3 regions of the Paenibacillus sp. FSL H8-0104 genome follow, and region 3 is predicted to be linked to each of the others. Evidence: predicted binding sites of a transcription regulator. Region 3 holds the regulator's gene; each other region holds the start of a gene.

Region 1 (5,234 bases), 640 kb from region 3:
GTATCCGGCGACAGACAGCATATGTTTCCAACAAGATCATGTTGTGAAAGCAAGATGGGAATACGCCGGATCTGAGGACTTTTAGAGACGTCTATAAATAAAGAAGAACAATCACGAGCAAGATAAAAAGAACGATAAACAGTACTTTTTCCGTGCCCTCTTCTGGAGGCTTCATTGGATATTTAGCTCCTTCCTGTAAACAGACAAACAAATATTGAAATAAAGAACTTCACAAAATGATGACATCTCCTCCATATATTCATATTCATTGAAGTGGCATCAGGACTGCGACTACAGCGGATAGAGTCATGAAACTTGGACACGGTAAGCGCCCAAAATATGCCTTAAATACGTGACATAAACATGGACAATCACTTGCGCAAGGTTCATACTGTAATGTGACCAGTGGTTAAATAACAAGTCCTCAGCATATTAAAGTGCATGTTCAAAAAGATAAAAGACTTTTTGAACTACATCTTAAAAGGACAACAGGCGGGTAGCCGTTCTACTGTGACCTGAAATACATACCAACAGAGGAGTTGTTGACACATGAATGAAAAAACGATGGATATGTTCCGTACGTTGACGGAATTTCCTTCCGCATCCGGTTTTGAACGTGAGCTTCGCGGCTGGATGAAAGATAAGCTTTCCGCTTATACCGATGAGTTCGTCCAGGATCGCCTGGGGAGTCTATTTGGTGTATTACGCGGGGAGGAATCCGGTCCCAAAGTTATGGTAGCCGGACACTTTGACGAAGTGGGTTTCATGACTACTGGCATTACCGAAACAGGTATGATCAAGTTCCGTCCACTGGGTGGATGGTGGAGTCAGGCTGTACTGTCTCAACGATTGGAAATCATCACACCTGATCGTCGGATTACCGGAGTTGTAGGTTCTACACCTGCACACTTGCTGGACGAGTCCCAGCGGAACAAACCTGTTGATCTGAATTCCATGTATCTCGATATTGGAGCAGACAACCGTGCGGAAGCAGAATCCTGGGGCATTCATCCAGGGATGCAGATCGTGCCGATCTGTGAATTTACGCCTATGGCCAATCCTAAGAAAATTATGGCTAAAGCGTGGGATAATCGTTACGGCGTAGGACTTGCACTTGAACTGGTTGAAGCGCTGCACAAGGAAAAACTGCCTAACACGCTTTATGCTGGTGCAACGGTTCAGGAAGAGCTGGGGCTTCGCGGTGCACGTACGGCGGCCAATCTGATTCAGCCTGATATCTTCTTTGCACTTGACTGTAGCGCGGCGAATGATATGACAGGTGACAAACAGTCATTTGGACATATCGGAGAAGGAGCATTGCTTCGTATTTTTGACCCGGGTATGTTCACCCATCGCGGAATGGTGGAATATGTTCAAGATACGGCTTCATCCAATCAGATTAAAATGCAGTATTTCATCTCACCAGGGGGTACGGATGCAGGTCAAGTTCACCTGAGTGGCATTGGTGTACCATCAATAGTTGTTGGTATCTGCGCACGTTATATCCATACCTCTTCTTCCATCATTCATACGGATGACTACGATGCGGCCAAAGAACTGATCGTGAAGTTGGTCAAAGGTCTGGATCGGACAACGATGAATACCATAATTAATAACGCGTAACAGTTGACAAGAGACCTCCTAACCATCGGGAGGTCTCTTTTTTTATATTCACAACGATATCAGTTAGACACGTAGATTAATAGGCCGAACATTATAGGGAATTACACATAAGATACAATAACGGAAGATGAATTAAACACCAAGCAGCGGGGGACCTTTTATGGCAGTGAGAAGGAACGGAAAATCGAATAAAGGTTCCAAAAAAACAAATGCCGCAAACACCCTTCTCAATGGCAACCTTAAAGGAAGAAATCTGGAACTTATCGTTGCAGCATTACTGGTAAGTGGGAAGTTAAGAGTGGATGCGGTCACGTTGTTTCGAGAAGCTACACTGGTCGTTGAACTGGTCGGGCAGTATAAATCGCTACAAAATATTACACCCTCGAATCAAGACAAACTGGTGCAATTCCTCGATGAGATCGGTGGCGATATGACGTTGAATGACGTTATACGGGCTTTCCAACAGAGAATCAATTCCTAAACGCCAAGAAATGAGGTTGAAGTGATGTCTGACTTTGACGGAAATGGGTTCGCTGAACTACTGATCATTGTCATTCTTGTTGTTTTATTTGTATTCGGTTCTTCCGATATTGACGACCTGACTGATTCTCCTTCTCAATCCTGAATTGGCTAGGTTATTACGATTTATTCATTATGAAATCCATACCTGTAAACGCCAGCCCACAATATGCGGGCTGGCGTTTTTGGATGGCTATAGAAATAGCGGTGAGAATGCAATCCAGGCCAAAATAAGAGTAAGCACAATGCAGACATTCTCTACAACGGCCCCACGCTTGGTCCCTGTACTCATCAGATTCACCCGTATGCGCCACTTAAGTGGTGGTAACGGACGAATACCCCGATTGGTTAGTGAATCGGCCAACAGATGCATCGCATATGCCGTGCCTCCCGCTACCCAAATCTCCGGTCCCTGCTGCTGGGTCGTGCTGTACAACAAGCCCGCCCATATTGCGGTTCCGTATAGGGTATGTGTCAGTCCCCTATGAGTCAGTGTGGTGCAGAGCATTAACAAACTGCCTGCAATCAAGTTCCACGGTGCGAACGCGTGACCATAGAAGACCAGCCCAAGTCCAATCACAAACATCAACACTTTGCGAAGCGAACGTGAAGGCAGGAATGACACGAGCGCAATGAGGATCGCAAGCAACAGGTTCCATGGTTTGGCATGAACATAGAAGTACACAAATACAGCTGTGGGCAACAGAATCGTCTGTAACAACCTGATCAGACTGTTAGGCAAGGCTCTGGATACCAGCAGCGAATTTGGCTCATCAATGTCAGGCAATAACGAACCAATCAGAGCAACCGTAACTGCCGGTGCAGTCACCGGCATACCGGCCAACTGCAGAACAGAAAGCGACACGCCTGTCCCGATAATAAGGTGGGATCTTCCCATCATGATGCAAAAACGTCCTTTCGAAGAAATCGGGAACAATACGGCCCAGTTCCGATTTTACAACGAAAACAAAATAAGAACAATAGTTCGCATTTCTTATTTGTATGAAAATAAATATAACTTTCTGTGATAGGGCTCACACTATTATATTTATGACTCTTCTATCTTTATTAGTGAATTAAATCACATAAACTGTCGTCAACTACTTGTATAATTTCAAATATAAACCACTAAAATTGTTGGTAATGTACAGCGTCTATCCAAGGAGGCATACACACATGAACGGAAAAAAAGAGAAACTCGTTATCATAGGTAACGGAATGGCAGGAATCAGTACCGTAGAACAAATTTTGAAATTAACATCGCGATTTGATATTACTGTTTTTGGCACAGAGCCCTACCCTAACTACAACCGCATTATGTTGTCCTATGTATTGGAAGGAAGCAAAACACTGGATGACATCGTGCTGAACGACCTTCACTGGTATGAAGATTACGGCATTACATTGCACACAGGCACAACGGTGACACGAATCGATGCCGAGACACACGAAGTTGTGACTGAAGATGGAACTCGCGTTCCTTATGACAAAATCATCATTGCGACTGGCTCCAACTCCTTCATTCTCCCTGTACCAGGACATGACAAAGAAGGTGTTGTCGGTTTCCGCGATATCGCCGATTGTAATGTCATGCTGGAAGCTGCTAAGCAGTATAAACGAGCGGCCGTTATCGGGGGCGGACTGCTAGGCCTTGAAGCTGCCAAAGGTTTGGTACAACTTGGCATGGAAGTTACCGTAGTGCATCTGATGGAAGATCTGATGGAGCGTCAGCTTGATCCACAAGCTTCAGCCATGTTGAAGGCGGAACTCGAACGTCAGGGTATCCGCTTCAAAATGGGTGCGCAGACCTCCGAACTACTGGGCGGCGAACGCGTTGAAGGGATACGTTTTGCAGATGATACGGTTCTGAATGTTGATTTTGTTGTCATGGCTGTAGGGATTAAACCTAATACGGTCGTAGCTCGGGAAAGCGGTATGGAAGTCAACCGGGGCATTGTCGTGAATGACTATATGCAGACTTCACTTGAGAATGTGTACTCGGTCGGGGAATGTACAGAGCACCGCGGGGTATGTTACGGCCTCGTTGCCCCATTGTTTGAACAAGGTATGATTCTGGCGAAACATATCTGCGGTGTGGAGACCGCTCCTTATGAAGGTTCAGTTGTATCCACGAAATTGAAAATTTCGGGTGTAGATGTCTTTTCAACCGGTGAATTCATCGACAGTCCAGAGCACACCGTCATTTCGCACAAAGATGACTGGAAACGGACTTACAAAAAAATTCTGCTTCGTGATAATAAAATGGTCGGCGCTGTTCTTTTCGGTGACATTACGGATTCTGCCGAATTGCAGAAACTGATTAAAAATCAAACCGAAATGACCGAGGAATTGTACGGTTCACTCATGGGTACAGGCTGCGGCGGTCATAAGAAAGCAACTTCTGTTGAAACGATGCCCGAGGACGAAATCGTCTGTGGATGTAACGGGGTAACCAAAGGAGCCATTGTTGATGTAATTACAAACCAGGGCCTTACCACTGTTGATGAAATCAAAGCCTGTACCGGTGCAACACGCTCTTGCGGTGGGTGTAAACCGGTTGTGGAACAGATTCTGCAATATGTACTTGGAGACAGTTTCAGTACTGGAGCCAAACAGGGCATCTGCGGATGTACTTCCATGGGTCGAGATGAAATCGTAGCCGAGATTCGTGAAAAAGGATTACAAACGACCAAAGAGGTCATGAATGTACTGGGTTGGAGTCAGCCAGAAGGTTGTTCCAAATGTCGTCCGGCGATCAACTATTACCTTGGCATGATTGCACCAGACACACACGAAGATGAGAAAGAATCCCGTTTTGTTAACGAACGTATGAACGCGAATATTCAAAAAGATGGAACGTATACGGTTGTACCTCGGATGTATGGCGGTGTAACTACACCGGCAGACCTCAAACGCATCGCTGACGTTTCGGTCAAATATGATGTGAAAGCAGTCAAAGTGACTGGCGGTCAGCGTCTCGACTTGATTGGTGTCAAAAAAAGAGATTTGACCAAAGTCTGGGCTGAACTGGATATGCCTTCAGGTTATGCATACGCCAAATCGCTGCGTACGGTCAAAACATGTGTCGGCTC
Region 2 (5,234 bases), 2.3 Mb from region 3:
TGCCAGAATCAGTACCGTCAACGCAGGGCCAAGCAGCATATGCCCTTCCGTCAGACGTAATCCCAGACCAACCGCCACGGAAGCAACGGACAGCATGGTGAAGAAATCGAGTGCAAACGAAGAAAGAAAAGCCATGCGCAGAGTAGACATCGTTGCTTTCCGATACCGCTGACTGACCCGCAGAATGGACCCTTCATGTGTTTTGCTCTGTCCCAATGTTTTTAGCGTTTCTAGTCCACGCAAGGTATCAACAAAATGGTTAGCGAGTGCTTTGTAAGATCTGAATTGTCCGTCTATCTTACGCTGAGCTGCGAGGCCAATCAGAATCATGAATACGATCAGGATTGGGAGTGTCAGCATCAGAATAACCCCGGACATCAGATCCAGCTTGAACACATACAGCAAAATGACGATGGGTGTGAATCCTATGCCCAGCATGCGAGGAATAAATAGTTCCAGATACGTCTTGTATTGAGCTGTTCCCTCACGTGCCAGTGTAACCAGATGTCCTGTGCCCTCCGTCTTGGCATAACGCGGCCCAAGTCTGAACCACTGCTCCACCATCTGTCTACGCAGATCAGTCCCTGTCTTCTCCGCATATCGTGAAGTCACGAGTTGTAACCAGAAGGATAGGGCGTAGCGGGCGGCAAAAGCAGCCAGGAACAGCAGCAGTACAGGATACTGCTCCGTTACGGATGAACCTTCAAATAATGCCGTTATGGCCTGTGCTAGCCATTTAGCCTGCATAATGATCGTCATCGCCTGTAGCATCACCAGCGCTGAGGCCAGCGCAAGTACCGGCCGGATGCCCGGCAGCTTCATCAGCCCCCGTCCCATATCAGTACTCCAGGTGGTGCTGCTCGTTCAGACGTTTGCGGAAGATATAATAACTCCAGATCTGATACCCAAGAACAAACGGCAGCAATGTGCAAGCTACAATGGTCATTACTTTCAATGAATACGCACCCGATGCGGCATTGTATACAGTCAGGTCATACGCCGCCCCAAAGGAACTCACCATCACTCTTGGGAACAGTCCGATAAATACCGAGGCAAAGGCAATTGCAATCACTGCACCTGTCATACCAAAAGCCCAGCCTTCACGCTTCTGACGAACAAAGTATGCCGCAAGTGCAAGCGAAACTGCGCCAAGTACAACCATGATCCAAAGAGCCCAGCCTCGTACGGCGAACACATCCGTCATGAAATACGTCATTAACGCGTAAACAGCGAGTAGTGCAGCCAGCGGCAGCATCAATTTTTGCGCTGTCTTCAAGGCACGCTCTCTGAGATCACCTACTGTTCGTAGTGATGCAAACAGCAATCCATGAACCAGACACAGCAGGGTTACACTCAAGCCACCAATCACGGTGTACGGATTAACAATATCGAGGAATCCTGCACGCAACTGCATCTCCCCATCAATGGGCAGACCTTTCATCAATGTGGCAAAGACCACGCCGAACAGGAAAGGCAACAGCGCGCTGGAGACAACAATGATGATGTCCCATGTTTTGCGCCAGCGCTGCTGTTTCATTTTACTGCGGAATTCGAAAGCAACTCCGCGGCCAATCAAGGCGAGTAACACCACCACAAGTGGCAGGTAAAAACCACTGAACAACGTGGCATACCAGTGCGGGAAGGCAGCAAACATCGCGCCCCCTGCCGTAATCAGCCATACTTCATTACCATCCCAGAACGGACCGATTGAGTTAATCAGGGTCCGGCGTTCACGATCTGTTTTGGCAATAATGCCTGTAGACATCCCCACACCAAAATCAAAACCTTCCAAAAAGAAGAAACCAACAAACAATACGGCAATCAGCAAAAACCACAACTCACTTAGTGACAACGGAATAACCTCCATCCACGCCGAACGGATCGGCCGATTCATCGTGATCTTCTGGCTTCTCGACCGCAAACGGTCCTGCTTTGATCTCACGTACGAACAGGTATACCATCACGATTCCGAGAACCGTATACGCAGCGGTAAAAGCGATGGTCGAGAACAGGATCGTTCCTGCGGATACGTTCGGCGAGACCCCGGCTTCGGTTGTCATATAGCCAAATACTGTCCATGGCTGTCTTCCTACCTCGGTCATAATCCAACCTGACGTATTGGCGATAAACGGCAGGGAGATGGCGAACACCATCAGATGCATAAACCACTTTCCAGCGACCTCCAGCTTCTTACGCATGGCTAGGAACGTACCGTATAGCGCCAATGCAATCATTAAACCACCCGCTGCGATCATAATGCGGAAACTCCAGAATGTTGTCCGTACCGGCGGGATGTAGTCCCCCGGTCCATACGTCTGTTCATACTCAGCTTGAAGCTCCTTCATACCTTTGACACTACCGGAGAACTTGCTGTAGGACAGATAACTGAGCAATCCAGGGATTTTGATCTCACCCGTACTCTCCTGTTTATCCGGGTCAATAAAAGCGACCACCGTCCATGGTGCCGGATCTTCTGTCGTTGTCCATGTGCCCTCACTGGCTGCCATCTTCATCGGCTGTGTCTCCACCAGATATTGCGCCTGGAAGTGTCCGGAGAAAGCTACACCAAATGAAGAAACAAGAGCGATAATGATCGCGATATTAAACGATTTGCGGAAGATCTCCACATCCTGCTTCTTCATCAATTTGTAGGCACTGATCCCGGTTACAACGAAGGCTCCTGTCATCAATGCCCCAAAGATTGTATGTGGGAACTCGACGAGCAACTGACCATTCGTGATGAGTGCAAAGAAATCATTCATCTCGGCTCGGCCGTTGTTAATCTCAAACCCAACAGGATGTTGCATAAATGAATTGGCTGCCAGAATCCACAGCGCGGACAGGAATGTGCCGACAAACACCAGCCAGATGCAGGCTAGATGCACTTTTTTGGACAAACGATCCCATCCGAATATCCACAATCCAATAAATGTAGACTCCATAAAAAACGCCAGTAGCGCTTCAATAGCCAGTGGCGCACCGAACACGTCTCCGACAAATCGGGAGTACTCGGACCAGTTCATACCAAACTGGAACTCTTGCAAAATACCTGTGACTACCCCGACGGCAAAGTTAATCAGGAACAGCTTGCCCCAGAACTTCGCCATCGTTTTGTAGATTTCCTTACCCTTAACAACGTACAACGTCTCCATAATCGCAACCAACAGTACTAGACCGATGGATAGCGGGACAAAAAAGAAATGGAAAATCGTTGTAAGTGCATATTGGATACGCGATAACATAATCGGATCCATACCGTTACCCCTTCTTTCTGTTCACTTCGCAGTATGCGTATTTGGCATTGAAGCTGCACCTTCGCTGTCTGTCCGCCAAATACGTTGATGAACGTATTGTGCCAGATTACCTATTTTATACATGTGAGAATTATCACAATCTTCCTCTCTAGAGCAAAAAAAAGTGATCCTGGTCACACAAAAGATAAAATTCAGCCTTTTATCACAGCTTGCCAACTTCATCTATTCATGGAAGATACTCATGTTTGGGACGGAATGCCCATATGTTAGTCTCAGGCATATCATGCGAAGTACCGTGAGGGCTTTACATATGAAGTGAAAGCATGAAACACATGCAGAGCGAATGACGCTCCATATTACAGTCAAGGTGAGGTGAACTATTCATGGAAAAACCTGCACCACTACCAGGTGAAGACACCGAAGCCAGCCTGGATAAGGCCAGTACAACACTGCCCCCTGTCCGGTATGTTCTCTTCCCTCGCAAAGGAGGCTGGTCATCCTTTCCCTATCCCGATATTGCTGCACTGCTGTCGATCGAGGGAGAGGTCTACTATGTCAGCAGCCTGACGCAAACAGAAGATGTACCTCCGGTCATTACCATCATCTCCCTCCCTGAGGCTGAGCAGCTATTGCTGGAACCTCGCACCGTAGCCGTAGTCGCCCATCCCTACTGGCTAATGGCTACAGCTTCGCTGGAGCCTGAGCTATGTATTGCCCTGCTCCCTGAGCCTGCTGGAAACGAAGCAGAATCTCCGCTATGGGAGAGCAGTATTTCCAAACTGGTCGGCATCGCCGATCTGGTAGGCACATCCTCCGAAACACGTTATATGAAGCTGTTATTCCAAGGCGTACGTGCCATCTGGCTGGGCGGAGAAGACCCTGCACCTGCGGGTACGATGCAAAAGGATGATCTCGAAGTCCCTCTCCGGGACTACGAACTGCTCTTCTTGCATGCGCTGCGGCAGATCCTGTCAGGCACTCCAGATAGCGTCACCCTGCTTCAATGCAGTGTACGTGCCGACTTCTACCGTCAGTTGCGTGCCAAAGCAGGTGCACATGAGACGATATCCTTTTTGCTGGCAGCCTATGAGTACTTGCTTGAAGATCCGCGGGCCGTCCATTCGTTGCAAGAGGCCTTCACCCATGCGGTCATGAATGGTCGCAGTGATTGTGTAGTCTCCCACTATAGATTCCTGTCTGCCATTCATGCCCGGGCCGGACAGTTGGAGGACGCCCTGCGGGTGTACGGAATTAGTGCAGCCGATGAACAAGAACGGCATCATTATGAACAGCTCTGTCGCTGGTTTGAGGCAGGAGAAGATCAACTTGTACGAGCGGAACTACTCCGTATGAACGATGATTACGGAAACGCCCTGCGTATCCTGGACGAACTTGGCGGAGAAACGGCGAGACATTGGAAATTCCGCATTTACCAGGAGACTGGACGTGTGGAAGAAGCACTGGCTCTGGTGCATGCAGTCGATATTCAGGATGATGCCAGTCGCCGGGATTACCAGCAATTATCCGGCAGTGCGCTGGCACTGCGAGGGGAACGACACGGGGCAGTCCGACATTTCCTTGAGACAGCACTGGAGGATGAAGATGCGCTGGTCCGGATTGTCGAGCTGGAGCTGTTGGATCATGCTGTACAGCAATTGCTTGGGGAGGTGCCATGATGCTGGACCCAAAGAAGCGTAGACAACAGTTGAATGGACCAATGGTGCACAGGGATATCCGAACCGAAACCACTTACACGCCAACCGAAACAGTCGATCGAACACATACAGACGCATTGGAAAATGAAGATCACACCCCGGATCATGCACAACCAACGCAGGACATCCGAAGCCAAGTGCATCACTGGAATGATTCACAAGGTCAGGCAGAACAGAATGCTGCTGTAACACATGAGGAAACAAGTATATTCAAAGAACCCTTCTCCATTCGTCGGGTTCGCAAAAACAAAGGCAACAAGCTGAC
Region 3 (5,234 bases):
CCAACCTCCAAACAACACAACGGCTGAAATGACGGCAGTTAAAGCAATAGGCAATACTTTTAGCTTCAAGTGAATTACCCCTCCCAGAATTTGGCCCAACCTACTGGCTTATTGGTATATACGAATATGTGCACATTGACTCCTGCGAGAATTTCGACAGGATTATTTGTTTTTGAATGTAACTTTGAGTACATATCTGAGTATATCACATCGTATATACAATTTCGAAGGCGAAAATATGAATAAATTATTAATTTTAACTATTTAAATCAAATATATTTACAGGCAACACAAAGAACCGGTTCAGTCGGATATCCGTCTGCCGGTTCTTTCATTTCTTTACATTCTCTAGTTATGTCACTCTATTTGTTCTAGCTGTTCGGGAGTGTGTAGACCAGGTCCACCTGTTCTCCGTTGCTAAAACGATAAAAGCGATAGTGGTTATGCGTACCGTCTTTATAATACACTTGCCACACATATATTCCATTCACAACTCCGGGCATGATTCGTTTAATCTCACCGGCAGGAACTTCAGAACTGAAGCGATTGCGTATCTGCGCTTCGGACATGCCATTCTGCAGCAGCTCACTGTGTACAGCGTTTGCACCCTTAACCGGTTGATTGTTTGCGTCGAACTTAACCCAGACCATAACATCCTGGTTATCCTTGTTTTTGCCGATCAGGGTCCAGTAGATGTTGTCAGAGCCTTCTTTGTCTCCCCAGATGTACTTACGCAATTCATCATAGGATGTAATGCCCAGTTGCTCCTGTGCTGCTTGTATGGCGAGCGCTTCTTCCTTGCGTTGGTCCTGCGTGACATGAACGTAATAACGCTGAAGTCCAAACAGAATCAGAACCAGTGCAAGCAGCGAAATCCATATCCACTTCTTTTTTTTCTTCAAAAGCCGAACTTCCTTTCCCTATGATGCTGTCCTGCAATTAACGAGCAAGCAGACCATCAAATGCCAATTGAGACTCACGCAAAATGCGTTCTTCATCCAGCGTCAGACATTCGCCATGTTTCACTACTTGTTTTCCATCCACCCATACGTGTTCAACATCTTTGGCAGAAGCCGAGTAAATCGTATGTGAGATCAGGTCTGTATGTGGATAGAAATGTGCCTGTTCAATGTTAAGGGCGATAAAATCAGCCTTCATGCCAACCTGAAGTGCTCCGGTATTATTCAAGAAGATGGATTTGGCACCGTATGACGTTCCGAGTAATAACGCTTCGCCTGCTGGCACTGCCGTCGGGTCACCAGATACACCTTTGTGAATCAATGCAGCCAGTCTCATTTCCTCGAACATATCCAGGTTGTTGTTACTTGCTGGACCGTCTGTTCCGAGTGACACGGTAACTCCTGCTTTCAGCAACGCAGGTACCCGCGCAACACCGGAAGCGAGTTTCAGATTACTTCCCGGGTTATGGGATACAGCCACATCATGGCGGGCCAGAATCTCAATCTCTTCGTCATTCAGATGCACCGCATGTGCAACCAGGGATGGACGAGAGAAAAAGCCCAGTTTCTCCAGATGTGCCACAGGACGCAGTCCATAATCAGCCACGTTCTGCTCGACTTCACGAAGCGTTTCCGACATATGTGTATGAAGGGGAAGGTTTAGGTCGTTCGCGACCTGCACAAGCTTCTCTATGTAGTCAGGAGGGCATGTATATGGGGCGTGTGGCGAGATTACGGTTGTAATGCGACCATCTGCCTGTCCATTCCACTCACGTGCAAACGCTGCCGACTCCTCCAGCTTCCGCAATTGTTCTTCTTCCGAGCACAGCCCGATTACACCACGTGCCAGTGCCGCTCTAACGCCGGATTGCTCCACAACTTTGGCAACTTGATCCATGTGATCGTACATGTCCAGGAAAGCTGTAGTTCCGCCTTTCAACATTTCAAGCACTGATAGCGAAGTTCCCCAATATACATCTTCTGAAGTCATTTTCGCTTCCATCGGCCACATTTTTTCCTGCAACCATACTTGCAATGCAAGATCGTCTCCGTGCCCTCTGAGCAACGACATCGCTGCATGACCATGCGTATTGATCAGACCCGGCAGGAAGAACAGTCCTTTTCCATCCACTTTGGTACAATTTTTGTCTTCATCCGGCAATGTCTCACCAATATGCACAATCTTGTCATTCTCAACAACCATGTATCCTTGGACCACGTTCCATGTTGTGCCGCCTTCATTAACAGCAAATTTGCCATTGTGAATTACCCATCTATTTGTTGTCATCTTCCTCGTCGTCCTTTCCAGTATCCAAGTAATAGGCCAAACTAAGCAGATCTGTTGTAAAGTCAGCATGGTGAATGCGGATATGCGGCGGTGTTTTTAGAATGGTTGGTGCAAAATTAAGGATCGCTTCAATTCCTGATTCAATAAGCTGATCGGCTACATTTTGGGCTTCCGTATCCGGAACCGTGATAATTCCGATGCGAATGTTTTCCATTTTAACCGCTTCCGTCAATTCATCCATTGGTTTTACCGTCAAACTGTTGATTTGACTACCTATCTTCGGTCCATATGCATCAAATACAGCAACAATCTTCATGTTGTCTTTCAGATATGCGTTGTAGTTGGACAAGGCTTGACCGAGGTTACCCGCTCCTACCAGAGCTACATTAATTTGCTGATCGATTTTGAGAATGTGACGAATTTTCTCGATCAAATAGGATACATCATACCCGATCCCTTTACGACCAAAATCACCGAAGTAAGCCAGGTCTTTACGAATTTGGGCCGGATTCAGATCCAGCCTCTGTCCAAGCTCTTGAGAAGAAACAGTAGCCACCTCACGCTGATGCAACTCGTTCAAATAACGCAAGTAAACAGGCAGACGTCGTACCACCGCTTCCGAAATTTTATCCGATTTCATTCTTGCTCCCCCTTACCAAGGCCACGATAAAATAATAGATGAAAAGATGAGCATTCTGTATAAAACTCAAAGATAAACGTGACATTTTATACAGAATGCTCCTTGTAATTTAGGTTATAAGTTCTTACGTGCAACTACTTTAATCGGATACGGAAATATCTAATAAAGTTTAACGCCAAACGATAGTGTCATGCAATGATATAACGAACAAAACAACCATTATTTTTGTTCATTAGCAGGTTTTTCCAACCACTCGGTAATTCGTGGAACCATCTGCTCCGTGAGCATATGCTCCATTTTGGGTCCAGGTAATGAATATAAAAAGAATTTACCATAATACGCTTCAATCACCCGTGTATCATAAACAATGACAATTCCTCTGTCCTTTGCTGTACGTACCAATCGGCCAAATCCCTGTTTGAAACGAATGACCGCTTGTGGCACGGACAGTTTCATGAACGGATTTTTCTTCTGCTCCTGAAGCAACTCACTCTTGGCTTCCACCAACGGATGATTCGGTGGCTGGAACGGCAGTCGCACAATAGCGAGACAAGTTAACGCCTCTCCCGGGATATCTACACCCTCCCAGAAGCTGCTTGTGCCCAGAAGTACCGTTGCTTTGGCATCTTGGAACCTGCGAGTCAATTTGGAACGACTTCCACTGTCAACGCCTTGCCCAAGCAACGAGATGTCGTTGCCAGACAGTGCCTCCTTCAGCGGATCATAGACCTGTCGCAACATCTTGTATGAAGTAAACAGAACCATCATGCGTCCACGCGTAGCAATTGCCGTCTCTGCAAGTGATTGCACCAGCATATTAACAAAGTGCGCATCACCCACACTTCCCTTCACACTCGGGAAATCACGCGGAATCACCAGAAGTGCCTGATCGCGATAGTTGAAAGGTGATGGCAGCATCGACGTTAACAGCCGATTATTCTCAGAGGCTTCCTGTAAGCCAAGCTGCTCAATCATGAACTGGAATGACTTATCTACCGAGAGCGTAGCCGATGTAAGCACAACACTTTTCTTTTTGTCAAAAAATAAATCCTTAAGTTGGGCACTGACATCTACAGGTACGGCATACAGCTGAAGAGATTTACTGCGGAACTGACCGCTGGCTTCCATCCAGTACACCGTTTTGGCGTCATCCATACGCATGAAGAAACGTAGATTCTCCTTCAATGTGGTCAGATCTTTCAGCAATCCTGTAATGTCCGTGATCAGACTATCCGATTGATAATCATCCTGATCCTCTTTCACTTCAAGCAGCAATTTGTCCCCTTTGCGAACCAAATCGCCCAGAGTCACATAAATCTGGTTCTCCAGATCCTGCAACTCCTGCCATTTTGCAGGTTTCTGAGATGCTTTCAGACGCAGTGAAAATTGCCCCGTCTCTCCCGGTGAAGCATCACTTCGTTCAGGCAAGAGACCAAACAAGGCATCGCTCATACGATCCCACAGCTCCTTAACTTCAAGAGCAAGCGGGAACATCTGATCCACCATGGAGCCCCATTGCACCGAATTTTCATGCCCGGAAAACTGCGAACGAAGCATAGGTAGCTGACCATTACGACTGTCTTTAAATAGGCGGGTCAGTGTATGAACCAAGGTGAAATATTTCATATGCATTCCAAGATGTTTACCAGCGACATCCTCCAGATGATGTGCCTCATCGATCACAAGACTCTCATAGGCTGGCAGCAGCTGATGCGCGGCTTTCACATCCGTAAATAATTTGGAGTGATTGGTGATTACGATATCAGACAACCCTGCTTCATGTTTGGCACGATGGTAGAAGCATTTACGGAACCATGGACAGGATCTTCCCAGACATGATTCGGATTCACTCTGTACGGTCTCCCAGAAGTCCCCTCCGCGTCCGCTAAGGTTAAGTTCCTCATCATCTCCGGTTTCGGTCTGCGTAAGCCAGACGATCATCTGAGCAGCTGTGAAATAATCCTCTTTCGGTGTGGCGAATTCACGTTTATTGATTTTGTGTTCAAATTTGCGCAGGCACAGGTAATGTCCACGTCCTTTGAATACAGCAGCCTTAAACGGGAACGGAACCACTTGAGTCAGCATCGGAATGTCCCGCTCTCTCAATTGCTCCTGCAGATTGATCGTATGCGTGCTAACCATAACTTTCTGTTCTTGCTTCACACTTTCGTAAATAGCAGGCAACAGATACCCTAGAGATTTACCGGTACCCGTTCCAGCTTCGATCAAGAGATGTTTCTCTTCATCCAGGGCTTGCCTTACACTGCTGAACATCTGAGTCTGCGCTTCACGCTCTTCGTAATGATCCAGCGTATCCTTCAGGTTCTCCCGAACCTGGTCCATAAAC

Evidence for each region. Region 3 encodes Rex, which represses fermentation and respiration genes when NADH is low (regulators of the CRP and FNR family bind a similar motif). Its sites were predicted from a motif close to TTGTGAAATATTTCACAA; they were not measured.
Region 1: the regulator Rex is predicted to act here: its motif matches at 3,212-3,229, upstream of nirB (nitrite reductase large subunit NirB).
Region 2: the regulator Rex is predicted to act here: its motif matches at 3,376-3,393, upstream of NST38_RS28805 (cytochrome ubiquinol oxidase subunit I).

The regions. Positions count from the first base shown of each region.
Region 1 covers NZ_JBBOTC010000001.1:4,929,056-4,934,289, forward strand. The annotation lists gene NST38_RS21900 (M42 family metallopeptidase) at 550-1,623, shown strand; gene NST38_RS21905 (hypothetical protein) at 1,784-2,104, shown strand; gene NST38_RS21910 (metal-dependent hydrolase) at 2,336-3,043, opposite strand; gene nirB (nitrite reductase large subunit NirB) at 3,319-5,234, shown strand, end outside.
Region 2 covers NZ_JBBOTC010000001.1:6,559,725-6,564,958, forward strand. The annotation lists gene cydD (thiol reductant ABC exporter subunit CydD) at 1-837, opposite strand, end outside; gene cydB (cytochrome d ubiquinol oxidase subunit II) at 839-1,894, opposite strand; gene NST38_RS28805 (cytochrome ubiquinol oxidase subunit I) at 1,839-3,254, opposite strand; gene NST38_RS28810 (tetratricopeptide repeat protein) at 3,638-4,930, shown strand; gene NST38_RS28815 (glycosyltransferase) at 4,930-5,234, shown strand, end outside.
Region 3 covers NZ_JBBOTC010000001.1:4,284,642-4,289,875, forward strand. The annotation lists gene NST38_RS18960 (hypothetical protein) at 1-69, opposite strand, end outside; gene NST38_RS18965 (DUF5590 domain-containing protein) at 372-902, opposite strand; gene NST38_RS18970 (amidohydrolase) at 940-2,247, opposite strand; gene NST38_RS18975 (redox-sensing transcriptional repressor Rex) at 2,234-2,887, opposite strand; gene dinG (ATP-dependent DNA helicase DinG) at 3,107-5,234, opposite strand, start outside.